2 regions of the Pseudomonas sp. NFX1 genome follow, and region 2 is predicted to be linked to the other one. Evidence: riboswitches for the same ligand, from Rfam matches in the RefSeq annotation. Region 2 holds a riboswitch; the other holds the start of a gene.
The links. A riboswitch is a leader RNA that binds a small molecule or an ion and turns the genes downstream of it on or off. The one in region 2 is predicted to bind thiamine pyrophosphate.
Positions count from the first base shown of each region.

Region 1: another riboswitch for thiamine pyrophosphate. It lies ahead of DJ563_RS06380 (TenA family protein); the one in region 2 lies ahead of thiC (phosphomethylpyrimidine synthase ThiC).

Region 1 is NZ_CP169366.1:1,490,932-1,494,316, reverse strand. Features, by position in the region: gene tenA (thiaminase II) at 1-519, opposite strand, end outside; gene DJ563_RS06380 (TenA family protein) at 522-1,169, opposite strand; TPP riboswitch at 1,249-1,364, opposite strand; gene DJ563_RS06375 (Ig-like domain-containing protein) at 1,674-3,385, shown strand, end outside.
Region 2 is NZ_CP169366.1:5,205,655-5,209,039, reverse strand. Features, by position in the region: gene cytX (putative hydroxymethylpyrimidine transporter CytX) at 1-128, opposite strand, end outside; gene thiC (phosphomethylpyrimidine synthase ThiC) at 305-2,185, opposite strand; TPP riboswitch at 2,342-2,447, opposite strand; gene DJ563_RS23365 (TolC family outer membrane protein) at 2,608-3,385, shown strand, end outside.

The DNA of each region.
Region 1 (3,385 bases), 2.3 Mb from region 2:
CGCCACGGCCTGATAGCCCTCCCCGGCGTACTCACCAATCCATTCACGATAAGGGTGCTGGCTCAGGTCGCCAATACGCTGCGCCAACGTGCGCCCGATTTCGGCATAGCCGATGACACAGGGGGCCAACGCCACATGCAGTTCAAGCAGATCGCCCGCAGCGCCGCAATCGAGCACGTAGCGGGTATAGGCCACCGTGGCCTGATGCTCCGGCGCAGCCTGGATATCGGCCTCGGTCAGCCCCCAGCGAGCGCACAGGCGCAGGTGCAGTTCGGTTTCGTCGAGAATCGCCGCCAGGCCTGCCTGGGCGGCACGAATGTCAGCCGGCAAGCGGCTTTTGTAGGCGGCCAGCGCCCAGGCGCGGGCGAACTGGATCAGGAACAGGTAGTCCTGCACCAGGTAAGTCCGAAACGCAGACTCGCTCAGCGTGCCTTCGCCCATCTGCCGCACGAAATCGTGATCGACATAGCGATTCCATTGGTCGGCACGGGCGGCTTTGAGGCGATCGAAAATATCCATGCTCACGCCTCCCCCTCATACACGGCATCGAAGAAGGCCAGTTCCAGGGCCACGGTACGCAGGTAGAAGTCGGTGCTCAGCTCAGCCTCCTGCGGCCCCACGCGGTCCAGTTCGGCTTGCAGGAAGGCGACGAAGGCCTGGAACGCCGGGTTGTCGTGCAGGGTGATCCATTCGGCATGCACGAAGTGCTCGGGCAAGGGCTTGGGGGCTTTGATCGCCCAGTCCAGGTACAAGCCTTCGGCAACGTTCAGCACAGCCAGCGCGGCGGCATACGAACGGGTGGCCGCTGCTTCGCGCATGATGGCCTTGAAACCTGCAGTTGGGGCAGTGTCCTCGGCTTCTACGCGCTGTGCCGGGCTTACGTCCAGCGCCTCGAAGGCACGCAGGAAATACGTGTTTTCATCACTCGAAATCATCCCGGCGAACTGGCCGAAGCGCAGGCGCGCCTCGAAGGTGTCGGCGGTCGCGATGGCTGCGCCGAGCAGGGTCAGGAAGCTGTCGAGAAAACGATGATCCTGCACCAGGTAGCGGACCATGATCGGGTCCGGCAGGCTGCCGTCGCACAATTGGGTAACGAAACGGTGCCCGATGGCCGCCGACCAGGTCGGCTCGCTTTGGCGGCGCAGGGTTTGCGTGAAACGTTCGGTCATGATGCTGTCCTCTGCAGGGGGTGACAGCGAGACCGTTGCAGCTGGCATGGACTGGCCTCGCAGTGAGGCCGGCAAAAAGGCAGGTCGCAAGTCCCATCCCTTCGCCGGCATGATCCGGATCAGGTTCGAAGGGTCACCGCGCTAAAGCATTCAGCGGTTTCTCAGCCCGTTGCCGGGGCTCCCCTTGGTGGCGCACAGGTATACAGCAGGTACGAAGGTGCTGTCACTACCCAAACAGTGGGTGATGCATGACCCGTTTGTGGGTACTTACACCCGTTTTTTGACGCCTCCTACCGCACCTCATTCAGGTCTTGCAAGGTTTTGTTTAACAAAGCATTACTTAATTATCAGTTGGCACAGCCGTTGCTCAGGTCCATTAACCAGGCAAAACGCCATTGATGGCTCCAAGCCATAGAGCCGCGAGCGAGGCACAAGGCAATGAAAACATCGGCCAAGACCCAACCCACAAGGCATGCATTCAAATTGTCTTCCGTCACTGCATTGATGTTCAGCCTCGGGCTGATCCCGGCCATGGCCTCCTCCCTTGATGACGTCAGCCAGCCCCCGCCGACCGACCCCTCGGCCTACACCAATCAGCCGGCCAACCCGAACCCGGCGCTGCTCAACCTGTATACCCTGCCGGATGCCAACGAAGGCTCACTGGAACTTACCGACGGTGCCTACGGCGACCGCACCACCGTGCGCAAGGACAACGTGCTGCCGCCCGCCCTGCAAACCTCCGAAAAATACCCCACCAACGGTAAACCGAGCCCGCTGTTCGGTGCGCAGCCGTTCACCCAGCAACTGCTGCTGTTCGAAGAGTTCGGCCCCGAGAAGCTCGACCCAAGCATCCCGGTACCTAGCCTGACGTTCCCGGTGCCGACCCTCGGCGCCGCGCCTGCGCAAGACCCCAACATCGTCGCCCGCAGCGGCCCCAGCGGCACGGCGCTGGAGGCGTTTCTAAAACAACCTGGCCTGTACCCTTTCCCGACCCAATACGCCAACGTGCTCGACCGCAACCCGTGGAAGGCGCAGATCGAAATGTTCCTCAACCGCCAACCGGTCGGCTCGCCGGCTGAAGGCCGGCCACCAGGAAAAGGCTGGTCCCATCAGCGCTGGAACGAGTTCTACCCCCAGGCTGCATTCAAAACCGCCCAGGCCGGTGCACGCATCAACCTCGGGCTGCGTGACCGCAAGCAACTGCACAACTATGCGGTCGGCGAGTTCGCGCCGGGCGGGCTGTACTACCAGACTTCGGACATCCCTACCACGCTGGGCACCACCAAAGGCATCGACACCCGTTTTCACCCAAGCATGCCCCTGCAGAACCACAAATCGCTGTGGTCGTTCGATGGCACCTTCCCGCCCAAGCTGCTGATGGTGCGGTATGGCCAGTCAATCCTGATGCGCCACTACAACGCCCTGCCGATCGACCCTTCGGCCAACGGTGGCTTTGGCCTGCACACCCTCTCGACCCACGAGCATAACGGCCACTCACCGGCCGAGAGCGATGGCTTTGCCAATGCCTACTTTTTCCCCGGCCAGTACTACGACTACCGTTGGCCGGTCCAGTTGGCTGGCTACGACACGATCAATACCCGTGCCCAGGACCCGCGTGCAGCGTTCCCTTGCTCACCTGGCGAAACCTTGTTTGTGAATGATGCGTCGCCTGGCCTGAAGACCTGCGAAAACGGCAGCATCAAGATTCGTGGCGACTGGCGCGAAACCATGAGTAGCCACTGGTTCCACGACCACATGATGGATTTCACGGCGCAGAACGTCTACAAAGGCAACGCCGCGATGATGAACTACTACAGCGCCCTGGACCGCGGCAACGAGGCCCTGCAGGACGGCGTCAACCTGCGCTTGCCCAGTGGGGCCGGCATGCCGTGGGGCAACCGCGACTACGACGTCAACCTGGTGATCGCCGACAAGGCCTGGGATGCCAATGGCCAGTTGTGGTTCAACCCGTTCAACACCGACGGCTTTCTCGGCGACCAGATCCTGGTCAACTGGCAGTACCAGCCAAAGCTGAAAGTGCGGGCGCGCAGCTACCGTTTCCGCCTGCTCAACGGCTCGGTTTCGCGCTACTTCAAGTTCGCTGTGGTGCGTGAAATCGCCGGCACCAGCGGCGAATTCAAGGGGCCGACCGGTTCCAACCTGTCGTATGCCCGCGTGCCGTTCCACATGATCGCCAACGACGGCAACATCATGGA
Region 2 (3,385 bases):
GCGCCGACCTGCAGCACCATCAGGCCGATACCGAGGGAGAACCACAGCGCGAACAGGTCGCGTGCGCCGAAGATGCGTTGCTGGGTGGGGACCGGGTGGTCGGGAGAGAATTGGCTGGGGGTGGTCATGCTTGCAGACACTCGGCATTAAAGGTGGTTGAACACGGTCGCTGTAGGAGCGGCCTTGCGTCGCGAAAGGGGCGCGAAGCGGCCCCCCGGTTTCAGCTTCGCCGCTGATAGTGCCGGGGCCGCTTCGCGACCCTTTTCGCGACGCAAGGCCGCTCCTACAGAGGGCAGTTTTGCAGTCAGACTTTTTTGTACAGCTGGCTGCCTTCCTGGCGGAACCGCTCGGCCTGCTCACGCATGCCATCTGCAACCGTCACGTCCACGGTTTCGATCTTGGCGGCGTATTCACGCACTTCCTGGGTGATCTTCATCGAGCAGAACTTCGGCCCGCACATCGAACAGAAGTGCGCGACCTTGGCCGACTCCTTGGGCAGGGTCTCGTCGTGGTACGCGCGGGCAGTGTCCGGGTCCAGGCCAAGGTTGAACTGGTCCTCCCAACGGAATTCGAAACGCGCCTTGGACAAGGCGTTGTCACGAATCTGCGCGCCCGGGTGGCCCTTGGCAAGGTCGGCGGCATGGGCGGCGATCTTGTAGGTGATGATGCCGGTCTTGACGTCGTCCTTGTTCGGCAGGCCCAGGTGCTCCTTGGGCGTCACGTAGCAGAGCATGGCGCAACCGAACCAGCCGATCATCGCCGCGCCGATACCCGAAGTGATGTGGTCGTAACCCGGCGCAATGTCAGTGGTCAGCGGGCCGAGGGTGTAGAACGGCGCCTCGTCGCAGCATTCCAGCTGCTTGTCCATGTTCTCCTTGATCAACTGCATCGGCACGTGGCCTGGGCCTTCGATCATGCACTGCACGTCATGCTTCCAGGCGATCTTGGTCAGTTCGCCAAGGGTTTCCAGCTCACCGAACTGTGCAGCGTCGTTGGCGTCGGCGATCGAGCCCGGGCGCAGGCCGTCGCCCAGCGAGAAGCTGACGTCGTAGGCCTTCATGATTTCGCAGATTTCGTTGAAGTGGGTGTACAGGAAGTTTTCCTGGTGATGCGCCAGGCACCACTTGGCCATGATCGAGCCACCCCGGCTGACGATGCCGGTGACACGCTTGGCGGTCAGCGGCACATAACGCAGCAGCACGCCAGCATGGATGGTGAAGTAGTCCACGCCCTGCTCGGCCTGCTCGATCAGGGTGTCGCGGAACAGCTCCCAGGTCAGGTCTTCGGCGACGCCGCCGACTTTCTCCAGGGCTTGGTAGATCGGCACGGTACCGATCGGCACCGGCGAGTTACGGATGATCCACTCGCGGGTTTCGTGAATGTGCTTGCCGGTGGACAGGTCCATGACCGTGTCCGAGCCCCAGCGAATGCCCCAGGTCAACTTGGCCACTTCTTCCTCGATCGAGGAGCCCAGCGCACTGTTGCCGATGTTGCCGTTGATCTTCACCAGGAAGTTGCGGCCGATGATCATCGGCTCCAGCTCGGTGTGGTTGATGTTGGCCGGGATGATCGCGCGGCCGCGGGCGATTTCTTCGCGGACGAATTCGGGGGTGATTTCTTTCGGGATGTTGGCGCCGAAGCTGTGGCCGGCGTGCTGCTGGTCGAGCAGGCCGGCAGCACGGGCTTCCTGCAGCTTCATGTTCTCGCGGATGGCCACGTATTCCATCTCGGCGGTGATGATGCCCTGGCGGGCGTAGTGCATCTGCGAGACGTTGACGCCAGCCTTGGCGCGGCGCGGGTTGCGCACGTGGTTGAAGCGCAGCTTGGCCAGCTCTGCATCGTTCAGGCGCTGTTGGCCGAAGTTCGAGGTCAGGCCGCCCAGCCGCTCGGTGTCGCCGCGGGCGTCGATCCAGGCCGAACGGACGTCGGCCAGGCCCTTGCGCACGTCGATGATGACGTTGGGGTCGGTGTACGGGCCGGAAGTGTCATAGACCAGCACCGGGGCATTGGTTTCGCCGCCGAAGTCGGTCGGGGTGTCGTGCAGGCTGATTTCGCGCATGGGCACGCGGATGTCCGGGCGAGAGCCCTCGACATAGACCTTGCGCGAACGGGGGAACGGTTGCACGGACTGCTGATCGACTTGTGCCGACTCGCTGAGGTTGATCGTTTTTTCTTGTTTGCTCATCACGGGCTCTCCAGACAGCTTCCTAGCGGATGGAATGTCGGGGAGAACCTGAAAGACGCGGACGCACCCAGAGATGGATGCAGTGCCGGACATGGGGGTGCCTTGCGCTTTTTACAGCGGCGACAATCCCGGACCTGGCACAAGAGGCTCATCGGGAAAGCGAGCAATCTTGTTCCCTACGCAGGCGCTAACCTGATCAGGTTCAACGGGATCCGGAACTTCCGATCTCAGCCTTTGCAACAAGGCACCCCGACAAGAACATGCGCAGTCTAGACTGGAGTGGCCGGCAAAGCCAAGCGGGTAAATGCGGGGATGATGAAAGGCGCACTGGGCGATTGTTGCCGGGGGCGCATGGCACTACACTGGCCCATCGCTCGATACTCAACAGTTCAGTAATTAATTTTCGTACAAGGATTGCCTCTATGCTGCGCAAACTCTCACTGGCGATAGCCGTGTCTTGTGCGTCCAACGGAGTGGTCTGGGCAGCGGATGTGCCCATGACGGTGAAGACCGACCTGGTCAGCGTCTACCAGGAGGCGGTCGACAACAACGCCGACCTTGCAGCGGCCCGCGCCGATTATGGCGCCCGCCGCGAGGTGGTACCGCAGGCCCGCGCCGGGCTGCTGCCGAACCTGTCGGCCAGCGCCGAAATGTTGAACACCCGTACCAAGCTCGACGAACCGTCGATGACTTCCAACCGCAGCGGCAACTCCTGGAGTGCGACCCTGGCGCAGCCGGTGTTCCGTGCCGACCGCTGGTTCCAGTTGCAGGCCGCCGAGGCGGTCAACGAGCAGGCAGCGCTTGAGCTGTCTGCCACCGAGCAGAACCTCATTCTGCAGACGGCGCAAAACTATTTTGCGGTGCTGCGCGCCCAGGACAACCTGGCCGCGACCAAGGCTGAAGAATCGGCCTTCAAGCGCCAGCTCGACCAGTCCAACGAGCGTTTCGACGTGGGCCTTTCCGACAAGACCGACGTCTTGCAGTCCCAGGCCAGCTACGACACCGCCCGGGCCAACCGGATCATCGCCGAGCGCCAGGTACAGGATGCCTTCGAAGCCCTGGTAACCCTGACCAACCGCGAATACGCATCGATCCAGGGCGTCGTCCACACCCTGCCGATTCAGGTGCCCACGCCCAACGATGCCAAAGCCTGGGTCGAGACCGCCGGGCGGCAGAACCTCAACCTGCTGGCGACCAACT